3 regions of the Franzmannia qiaohouensis genome follow, and region 1 is predicted to be linked to each of the others. Evidence: predicted binding sites of a transcription regulator. Region 1 holds the regulator's gene; each other region holds the start of a gene.
What was found. The regulator sigma-54, encoded in region 1, starts transcription at its own class of promoters, with help from an activator protein. The targets are predictions, from matches to a motif close to TGGCACNNNNNTTGCTNT.
Positions count from the first base shown of each region.

Region 2: QC821_RS00545 (P-II family nitrogen regulator) is a predicted target of sigma-54. The motif match lies at 1,419-1,436, and genes of this name have one in related genera.
Region 3: QC821_RS03570 (sugar phosphorylase) is a predicted target of sigma-54. The motif match lies at 1,658-1,675, and genes of this name have one in related genera.

Region 1 is NZ_JARWAM010000006.1:89,167-92,438, reverse strand. Features, by position in the region: gene rapZ (RNase adapter RapZ) at 1-237, opposite strand, end outside; gene QC821_RS09510 (PTS sugar transporter subunit IIA) at 317-805, opposite strand; gene hpf (ribosome hibernation-promoting factor, HPF/YfiA family) at 813-1,121, opposite strand; gene QC821_RS09500 (RNA polymerase factor sigma-54) at 1,233-2,645, opposite strand; gene lptB (LPS export ABC transporter ATP-binding protein) at 2,808-3,272, opposite strand, start outside.
Region 2 is NZ_JARWAM010000001.1:106,094-109,365, forward strand. Features, by position in the region: gene QC821_RS00535 (YifB family Mg chelatase-like AAA ATPase) at 1-840, opposite strand, end outside; gene QC821_RS00540 (accessory factor UbiK family protein) at 872-1,204, opposite strand; gene QC821_RS00545 (P-II family nitrogen regulator) at 1,497-1,835, shown strand; gene QC821_RS00550 (ammonium transporter) at 1,945-3,195, shown strand.
Region 3 is NZ_JARWAM010000002.1:301,345-304,616, reverse strand. Features, by position in the region: gene QC821_RS03570 (sugar phosphorylase) at 1-1,622, opposite strand, end outside; gene nrdR (transcriptional regulator NrdR) at 1,731-2,210, shown strand; gene ribD (bifunctional diaminohydroxyphosphoribosylaminopyrimidine deaminase/5-amino-6-(5-phosphoribosylamino)uracil reductase RibD) at 2,228-3,272, shown strand, end outside.

The DNA of each region.
Region 1 (3,272 bases):
CTGGCGCACCTCGTCGAGCAGGCTCGGGAAGCGCTCGAGGGCATCCGGCAGGTTGCGTGCGTCGATGCTGACGGCGATCGAGGAGCGCCGCGGCTCGCCGGCATGCAGTTCGTCGACCAGCGAACCGAGCAGCATCGCCGGGAGGTTGTCGATGGCGTAGAAGCCCAGGTCTTCGAGGGCCTGCAAGGCAATCGATTTACCCGAGCCGGATCGGCCGCTGATGATCACGAGCTGCATGCTGCTCTCCTGCGCGAACCTGCGCTAAAACGTGCCGCCGACATGAGTCGCGGGGCTTCCAGGCGGCCCTGGCAAAGGCTCAGGGAGCGGGAGTATCGGGATGCTGGGCCTGACGGTCGATGGCATCCATCAGGGTATCATGAAGTTCACGCTGACTCTCGCAGTGGCGCAGTTTGGCGCGGGTCTCGGCGTCGTTCATCACGCCGGCGACTTCGGCGAGCAGTGCCAGGTGGGTGTCGTCGGCCTGTTCGGGAACCAGCAGCACGAACACCAGATCTACCGGGTCACCGTCGATGGCATCGAAGTCGACCGCTTCGCTGAGCTTGAGAAAGCCGGCCAGCGGCGTCTTGCAGTGGGGACTGCGGGCATGGGGGATGGCGACCCCGTTGCCGATGCCGGTACTGCCCAGCCGTTCGCGTCCGATCAACCGGCTGAAGACTTCCTGGCTGTCGAGGCTCGGGGTGTTCTGGGCAATGAAGGTGCTGAAGAATTCCAGCACCCGTTTCTTGCTCCCCCCGGGGACGCCGAACAGGGCGCGCTCGGGGGGCAGGATGGTTTGCAGAGTCATGGAGAAATCAGCGGACACCGGCGCCTTGGGCGCGGGCCTGAGCTTTTTCCTTGTGTTTGACCAGTTGGCGGTCGAGCTTGTCGGCCAGGGCGTCGATGGCGGCGTACATGTCCACGTCCTGGGCATCGGCGTGAATATCGGCCCCTGCGGCGTGCAGGGTGCAGGCGGCGTGCTGGCGCTCCTTTTCGATGGAAAGCGTGACCTGCACGGTGGTGATGTTGTCGTAGTGTCGTTCGAGGCGGGCAAGTTTCTCGTCGACGTAATCACGCAGCGATTCGGTCAGTTCAACATGGTGTCCGGTGATGTTGACTTGCATGGCACGCTCCTTTCCTGCGGGTGTCGCTTCGATTGTAACCCTTTTTGTGGCGCTGCATAGCCCCTGTGCCGGTGGATTTGATCAGCACCGATGTTGCAGGTTTTTTTACTGTCAGGACAGACGCTTGCGCTCGCTTGAGGGCGGGATGCCCATGGCTTCGCGATACTTCGCCACGGTACGCCGGGCGACCTTGATGCCGCTATCGGCGAGCAGGTCGACCAGCTTGCTGTCGGACAGCGGCTTGCGCGCCGGCTCCTCACCGATCAGCTTCTTGAGGCGCGCGCGGATCGCGGTGCTGGAGTGGGCGTCGCCCTCGCCGGCGCCGCCGACGTGGCTGGAGAAGAAGTACTTGAGCTCGAACACCCCGCGCGGGGTGTGGATGAATTTCTGGGTGGTGACACGCGAAATGGTCGACTCGTGCATCTCCACTGCCTGGGCGATGTCGGCCAGGATCAGCGGCTTCATGGCTTCTTCGCCCTGCTCGAGGAAGTCGAACTGGCGCGCCATGATCTCGCGACCGACCCGCAGCAGGGTGTCGTTGCGGCTCGACAGGCTCTTGATCAGCCAGCGTGCCTCCTGCAGGTGCTGCTTCATGAAGGCGTTGTCGTCGCTCTTGTCGGCGCGCTTGATCAGTGCTGCGTAGTCGGGCTGGATACGCATCCGTGGCAGCGCCTCGGGATTCAGCTCGATGCGCCACCCGGCCTGAGTATGGCGGGCGATCAGGTCGGGGATGACGTAGTCATTGCCGCTGTCGCTGAAGGCCTGGCCGGGGCGCGGGTCGAGGGTGCGGACCAGGGCAATGACGTGGTCGAGCTGGTCGTCATCGAGGCGCAGGCGACGCTTGAGCAGCTTGCGATCGTCGCCGGCCAGGGCTTCCAGGAACTGGCGTACCAGGCGCTTGGCCTGTGGCAGCAGCGGGGTGTCATCGGGCAGCACGCCGAGCTGCAGCATCAGGCATTCGCGCAGGTCGCGGGCACATACCCCGGTAGGCTCGAACTGCTGCAGGCGCAGCAGCACCTGCTCGACCTCGCTGACCTTGAGGCCGGCAAGCCCCTGGTCGCGCAGCCCGCCGCTGAGTTCGTCGAGGCTCGCCGCCAGGTAGCCGTTGTCATCGACGGCATCGATCAGGCTCTCGGCGATGATCCGCTCACGGTCGACCAGGTCGGTCATCGCCAGCTGCCAGGCCAGGTGGTCATGGAGGCTTTCACCGCTGGCGTTGCGCTCGAAGTCCGGCGCTTCGCCGCTGCCGCTGGGGGCCATGTCCTGGTAGGTGTCCGACCAGTCGCTGTCGACCGACAGCTCGTCGGGGATCTCGCTCGACCAGTCGTCCTCCTTGGCCTCGGCGACCTCCTGCTCGCCGAAAGCGTCGTCGAGCTCGAGCATGGGGTTGGACTCCAGCGCCTGCTGGATTTCCTGGCGAAGATCGAGGGTCGACAGCTGCAGCAGGGCGATCGCCTGCTGCAGCTGGGGGGTCATCGTCAGGTGGGTACCGACGCGCAGTTGCAACGAGGGTTTCATGGCCATGGGGGAGACGGCTTCGCTGACAAGTGAGCGATTACGTTAGCCCGCGTCGCGACCCCATGCAAGCACTATGGTATGAAATCTCTGCAATAAGCATGCCATGCGCAATTCGTGTGCCAGTTGTCAATAGCCCAGCGTGTTTTCATGGGCTTGAGGACGGTATTCTTAGAGCCGGAAGTCCTCGCCGAGGTAGACGTCGCGGACTCGCTGGTTATCGAGCACCTCGGTGGCGCTGCCCTCGGCGATGATCTGGCCGTCGCCGACGATATAGGCGCGGTCGCAGATATCCAGGGTCTCGCGGACGTTGTGATCGGTGATCAGTACGCCTATGCCGCGCGCCTTGAGCTGGCGGATGATGCCCTTGATCTCGCCCACTGAGATCGGGTCGACCCCGGCGAAGGGTTCGTCGAGCAGGATGAAGGTCGGCTCGGTAGCCAGCGCGCGGGCGATCTCGACCCGGCGTCGCTCACCGCCGGACAGGCTCATGCCCAGATTGTCGCGGATATGGGTGACATGAAACTCGCCGAGCAGCTGTTCGAGGCGCGCCTGGCGCCCGGCGCGGTCGAGGTCCTTGCGGGTCTCGAGGATTGCCATGATGTTGTCGGCCACCGACAGCTTGCGAAACACCGA
Region 2 (3,272 bases), on a different contig from region 1:
CAGTGCCACGGCGCTGGCGGTATGGTGCGGGGTACGAAACGGCCGTCGCCCCCAGTCGTCGGTGAGCGGCAGCCCGATCACCGAGCGGATGGCCGCCACTTCCAGCGCTTCATCCTCCTCCAGCGGCGGCAGGATGCCCGGCAGCCGGCTGGCCAGCATGGTCTTGCCGGTACCCGGCGGGCCGGCCAGCAGCAAATTGTGGGCACCGGCGGCGGCGATCTCCAGGGCGCGGCGGGCTTGCTGCTGGCCGCGCACTTCGGCCAGATCCATGCCGCTGGCCACGGCCTCGAGGGGCCGCGGTTCGGCGTGGTGTGCCACCAGCTGCCGCTGCCCCAGCAGGTGCGCCACCACCTCCAGAAGATGCTCCGCCGGCAGTACCTCGAGTCCACTGGCCAGGGCTGCTTCGTCGGCGTTGGCACGCGGCACGATCAGGGTGCGCCCGGCACGCCGCGCCGCCAGGGCCACCGGCAGTACCCCGGTGACCGGGCGCAGCTTGCCGTCCAGCGCCAGCTCGCCAAGGCACTCCACCGTCTCCAGCGCCTCCCCTGGCACCTGCCCCGAGGCGACCAGGATGCCCAGTGCAATCGGCAGATCGAAACGCCCGCCTTCCTTGGGCAGGTCGGCGGGCGCCAGGTTGAGGGTAATGCGGCGGGTGGTGGGAAACTCGAGACCGGCATTGATCAGCGCACTGCGTACCCGCTCGCGGCTCTCCTTGACCGCTGCCTCGGCCAGCCCCACCAAGGTCAGGCCCGGCAGGCCGTTGGCCAGGTGTACCTCGACCAGCACTTCCGGCGCGTCGAGCCCCAGGCTGGCGCGGGTATTGATGATGGCAAGCGTCATGGCGGTCCCTCGCCGGTAAAATGACGTAGCGTCAGCGCGAAGGCTCGCCGCCGCCGGCATCTTCGGCCGGTGGGGTGTCGCCGCTAGCCTCGCGGTGGCTTTCCTCGCTGGGTGCCGCACCCTCGTCGAGCGCTGCTTCAAGCGTAGCGACCCGCGCTTCCAGCGTCTCGACGCGGCTGCGGGTGCGCTGCAGTACATCCATGAGAATATCGAAATCTTCGCGGGATACCAGCTCGAGACGCTCGCAGGCGCCGCGCACGACCTGCTGGACCCCCTTGTGAATCTCCTCCGGCGCCTGGGAGGCACCCTGCAAGCGCTCGCCCAGCTCACGGGCCAGACGGCCAAATCGATCTTGATGGGTCACGTGATTCTCCTCGTCATCCAGCGGTTATGCCTCACACCCAAGCATACGCAAGCTGCCAGCGCCACGCATGCCCCGCCAACGCTCTATTATGAGGCATTGAGCTTTCCTCTATGCCCCGCCTTGGTGCAAAGCCCTCCACTCCCTCCCATGAGGACCTTGCATGATGGTGCAAGCCGCCCCCTACATGACTGTTTAAAAAGCGAAATCTACAGTCTGGCACGCTTCACGCTATGTCCTAATCAGGCGCAAGCCGTTATGCACGCCTCAATCCTTTTCATCTGGGAGATTCGGGATGAAACTCATCACCGCCATTATCAAGCCGTTCAAGCTGGATGATGTCCGTGAAGCGCTGGCAGACAACGGCGTTCAGGGCATCACCGTCACCGAGGTCAAGGGCTTCGGCCGCCAGAAGGGCCACACCGAGCTGTACCGCGGCGCTGAATACGTCGTCGACTTCCTGCCCAAGGTCAAGGTCGAGATCGCCGTCGACGACTCGCGCGTCGAAGGCGTTCTCGATGCCATCCGCACCGCGGCCAACAGCGGCAAGATCGGCGACGGCAAGCTTTTCGTCACCCCCCTGGAAGACGTCATCCGCATTCGCACCGGCGAACGCGGCGCCGACGCGGTGTAAGCGGCGCCCCAGCGCTTTGCAAAAGTACGCAGGAATCCAGAAAAACGATGCTCAACGCGGACACTAACGCGGCCCAACCAGGCACGACATGGGCACAGGAGAACACCCAATGACAGAATTATCAGAGCTGACATACGCGCTCGACACCTTCTACTTTCTCATCTGTGGCGTACTGGTCATGTGGATGGCCGCCGGCTTCTCGATGCTCGAGGCCGGCATGGTGCGCTCCAAGAACACCGCCGAGATTCTGACCAAGAACATCGCGCTGTTCGCCATTGCCTGCACCATGTACCTGCTGGTCGGCTACTACATCATGTATTCCAGCGCCGGCGGCGGTTTCCTGCCTAACCTGGGCTTCCTGATCGGCAGCGAGAACACCCTCGACGCCATCACCTCCGGCGACGAGGATGCGCCCTACTACTCGATGCGCTCCGACTTCTTCTTCCAGGTGGTGTTCGTTGCCACTGCGATGTCGATCGTCTCGGGTGCCGTGGCCGAACGCATGAAGCTGTGGGCCTTCCTGGCCTTCGCGGTGGTCATGACCGGCGTCATCTACCCGATCTCCGGCTACTGGACCTGGGGCGGTGGCTGGCTCGACGCAGCGGGCTATTCCGACTACGCCGGTTCCGGCATCGTGCACATGGCCGGCGCAGCTGCCGCCCTGGCCGGTGTGCTGGTCCTCGGCCCGCGTAAGGGCAAGTACGGCAAGGACGGCGCCATCTACGCCATCCCGGGTGCCAACATGCCGCTGGCGACCCTGGGTACCTTCATCCTGTGGATGGGTTGGTTCGGCTTCAACGGTGGCTCCGAGCTGAAGATGTCCGACGGCATCTCGGCCAACAACGTCGCCCAGGTGTTCGTCAACACCAACGCTGCGGCCGCCGGTGGCGTGATCACCGCGCTGATCCTGGCCAAGCTGTGGTTCCGCAAGGCCGACCTGACCATGGCCCTGAACGGCGCCCTGGCCGGCCTGGTGGCGATCACCGCCGAGCCCCTCGCGCCCTCCGCGCTGGGTGCCACGCTGATCGGTGCCGTGGGCGGTGCCATCGTGGTGGCTGCCATCGTCAGCCTCGACAAGCTCAAGCTCGATGATCCGGTCGGTGCCATCTCGGTGCACGGCGTGGTCGGTATCTGGGGTGTACTGGTGGTGCCGCTGTCGAATGCCGACGCCTCCTTCGGCGCCCAGATCATCGGTATCATCGGCATCTTTGCCTGGGTCTTCGCGGCAAGCCTGGCCGTGTGGCTGGTGCTCAAGGCGATCATGGGCATCCGGGTCAGCGAAGAAGAAGAGTATGAAGGCGTCGATATCGCCGAGTGCGGCCTCGAAGCCTATCCCGAATTCAGCGCCTCCAAGAAGTAACGGCGCTATACCGAGTGAGCTGGCGTGCTCCCCTGGCCCCCTTCGGGGGGCCTTTTTTCATATCTGGCCGGGCGGTG
Region 3 (3,272 bases), on a different contig from region 1:
GCCAGCGGCCCGCGCTGGATGGCCAGCAGGTTGGCGGGGGTGTCGAGCACCTGCTGGTCGGCGTCGGGGTGAAAGCAGGGCTCGCCGCGGCGAATGTCGAGGCGCCGCTTGAGCGCCAGGAACACCTCGCGGGTCGGCGTATTGCGACTGTCGAGCAGCTCGTCGAGCACTTCCATCTCCCACTGGCGGCGATTGATCGAGCGCAGCCTGCCGCTGCGCTCGATGCCTTCGTGGTCGTTGAGGGTGGCCGTCAGGGAGTGCAGGTAGAGCGCGGGAATGCCCTGCAGTGCCAGCATCAGGTGCTGACTGCACAGGAAGCGCTCGATTTGCCAGGGATCAGGGCCGCGGCGGGTGCCCTTGAGTGCCTCGAAGTAGGTGATGTTGATTTCGTAGGGCGAGTCCTCGCCGTCGGCGTTGGCCTTCATGCTGACGAAACCGCCGAAGCGGTGCATCAGCTCCAGCAGCGCCTCCACCTCATGCCCGGGCAGCAGGCCTTCCAGGGCGCGTACGCCGATGCCGTCGTGGCTAGCGGTGAAGTTGAGATAGCTGCAGCCGGCGGGCAGCGAGGGCAGTCCACGCAGCCAGCTGGCCAGGGTGCTGGCGTCGCCGCTGGTCAGGGTGTGGACCAGCAGCGGCGGCAGGGTGAACTGATAGACCAGGTGCGCTTCGTCTGGCGTCTCGCCGCGTTCCAGCCCACCCTCCTCGAGGCGCTCGAGCCCAAAGTAGCTAAGGTTCTCGCGGTGCGGCACGTTGGTTTCGGTGACCAGCAGGGTGCCGGGGGCCACATGGTCGAGAATGCCGCGCAGCAGGCGCACGATGGCGTGGGTCTGCGGCAGGTGGATGCACGGCGTGCCGACCTCCTTCCACAGGAAGGCGATGGCGTCGAGGCGGATGATCCGCGCGCCTTGTTCGACGTAGAACAGCAGGATGCCGATGAACTCCAGCAGCACATCGGGATTGGCGAAGTTGAGATCGATCTGATCCTCGGAGAAGGTCGCCCACAGGTGGCGGGTACCGCGGCGCGTGGCCACCGGTACCAGCAATGGCGAATTGCGCGGGCGCACCACCTGGGAGAGATCGGTGTCCGGGTCCATCTCGATAAAATAGTCGCGTCCCGGCTGGCTGCCGGCCAGGTAGTCGACGAACCACAGCGATTCGCGGGAGACGTGGTTGATTACCAGATCGACCATCAGGTCGCGGTGACCGGCCAGGCGTTGAATGTGCGACCAGTCGCCCAGCGTCGGGTTGACCTCGCGATAGTGGATCACCGAAAAGCCGTCGTCGCTGCTCCACGGAAAGAACGGCAGCACGTGCACGCCGCTGAAGGTATCGCCGAGACGCTGTTCGAGAAAGTCGTCGAGCACTTCCAGCGGTGGGCGGTCGCCGTCGATCAGGGTGTCGCCGTAGCTGATCAGCCACTGGTCGCGCTCGCTCCACAGTGGGCGTCCGGCGCCGGGGCGCTCGCGCAATGCCTCACGATGGTGCGCCAGCAGGGTGGTCAGCCGGCGCAGCACCTCGCCGGCGCGCGGTCCGTAGACCTCGCCGAGCCGGGCGCTGGCCAGCGCCGTGAAGGCCGCGGCATCGAGGGGGGCGAGCGCAGTGGGGGGCGTCGGCGAGCTCATGGCATCTCTCCTTGATAGGCTTCTCTCTTCAGCTTAATGCAGAAGGCGTGCCAAGCGCTTACACTACGGCAACTGTTTGAAAACAACACCGACGCCGGAACTGACCCCATGCATTGTCCCTTCTGCGGTACGCACGACACCAAGGTGACCGACTCGCGGCTGGTCGCCGAAGGCGACCAGGTGCGCCGTCGCCGCCAGTGCGCCGCGTGCGGCGAGCGTTTCACGACTTACGAAACCGCCGAGTTGGTAATGCCGCGGGTGGTCAAGGCCGACGGCTCCCGTGAGACCTTCGACGAGCGCAAGCTGCGTGCCGGCATGCTGCGCGCGCTGGAGAAGCGTCCGGTCAGCGCCGAGTCGATCGAGGCCGCGGTGGAGCGTATTCGTCAGCGGCTGCGCGCCCGCGGCGAGCGCGAGGTGGCGGCACTGGATGTCGGTGAAGAGGTGATGCAGGCGCTCAAGCGTCTCGACCAGGTAGCCTACATTCGCTTTGCATCGGTGTATCGCCGCTTTCAAGACCTCGATGAGTTTCGCGCCGAGATCGACCGCCTGGCCCAGGAACCCTCGTTCTCGCCCAACGACGATAGTTGATTGCACACGGACGACGCATGCCCAAAGCGACTGCCGAAACCTGGATGGCCCGCGCCCTGACCCTGGCGCGGCGCGGCCTCTATACCACCGATCCCAATCCCCGCGTTGGCTGTGTGCTGGTCAAGCAGCGGCGCATCGTCGGCGAGGGCTTTCACGCCCGCGCCGGTGAGCCGCATGCCGAGGTGCACGCGCTGCGCGCCGCCGGCGACGCCGCCCGCGGGGCCACCGCCTACGTCACCCTGGAGCCCTGCTCCCACCACGGCCGCACCGGCCCCTGCGCCGAGGCGTTGGTCGAGGCCGGCGTCAAGCGCGTGGTGGTGGCGATGCAGGATCCCAACCCCCAGGTCGCCGGGCGCGGCCTGGCGATCATGCGCGAGGCAGGTATCGAGGTGGCGTGCGGGCTAATGGAGGAGCAGGCGCAGGCGCTCAACCCCGGCTTTATTCTGCGCATGACCCGGCAGCGTCCCTTTGTGCGCTTGAAGATGGCCACCAGCCTCGACGGGCGCACGGCGATGCGCTCCGGCGAATCGCAGTGGATCACCGGGCCGCGGGCGCGCACCGAGGTGCAGCGACTGCGTGCGCGCTCCAGCGCGGTGATCAGCGGCGTCGAGTCGATCATCTTCGATAACTCGCGCCTCACCGTGCGCGCCTCGCAGCTCGACCTCGACGACGCCGAGGCGATCGCCTCGCGCCAGCCGCTGCGGGTCATCGTCGACTCGCGGCTGCGGCTGCCCCAGGCGGCGGCCTGCCTGCGCGAGCCGGGCCGCACCTTGGTCGCCACCTGCAGCCATGACGCCGAGCGCCGCGCGCGTCTCGAGGCGGCGGGGGCCGAGGTGCGGGTGCTGGCCTCGGATATCCACGGGCGCGTCGATCTGGAGGCGCTGCTGCGGCATCTGGCCAGCGAGGAGCAGGCCAACGAGGTGCTGGTGGAGACCGGCGCGACCCTGGCCGGGGCGATGCTCGACGCCGAGCTGGTCGACGAGATTCAGCTATTCATGGCGCCGACCCTGCTGGGCGGCGAGGCGCGCCCGCTGTTCAGTCTGCCGGGGCTCGAGACCATGG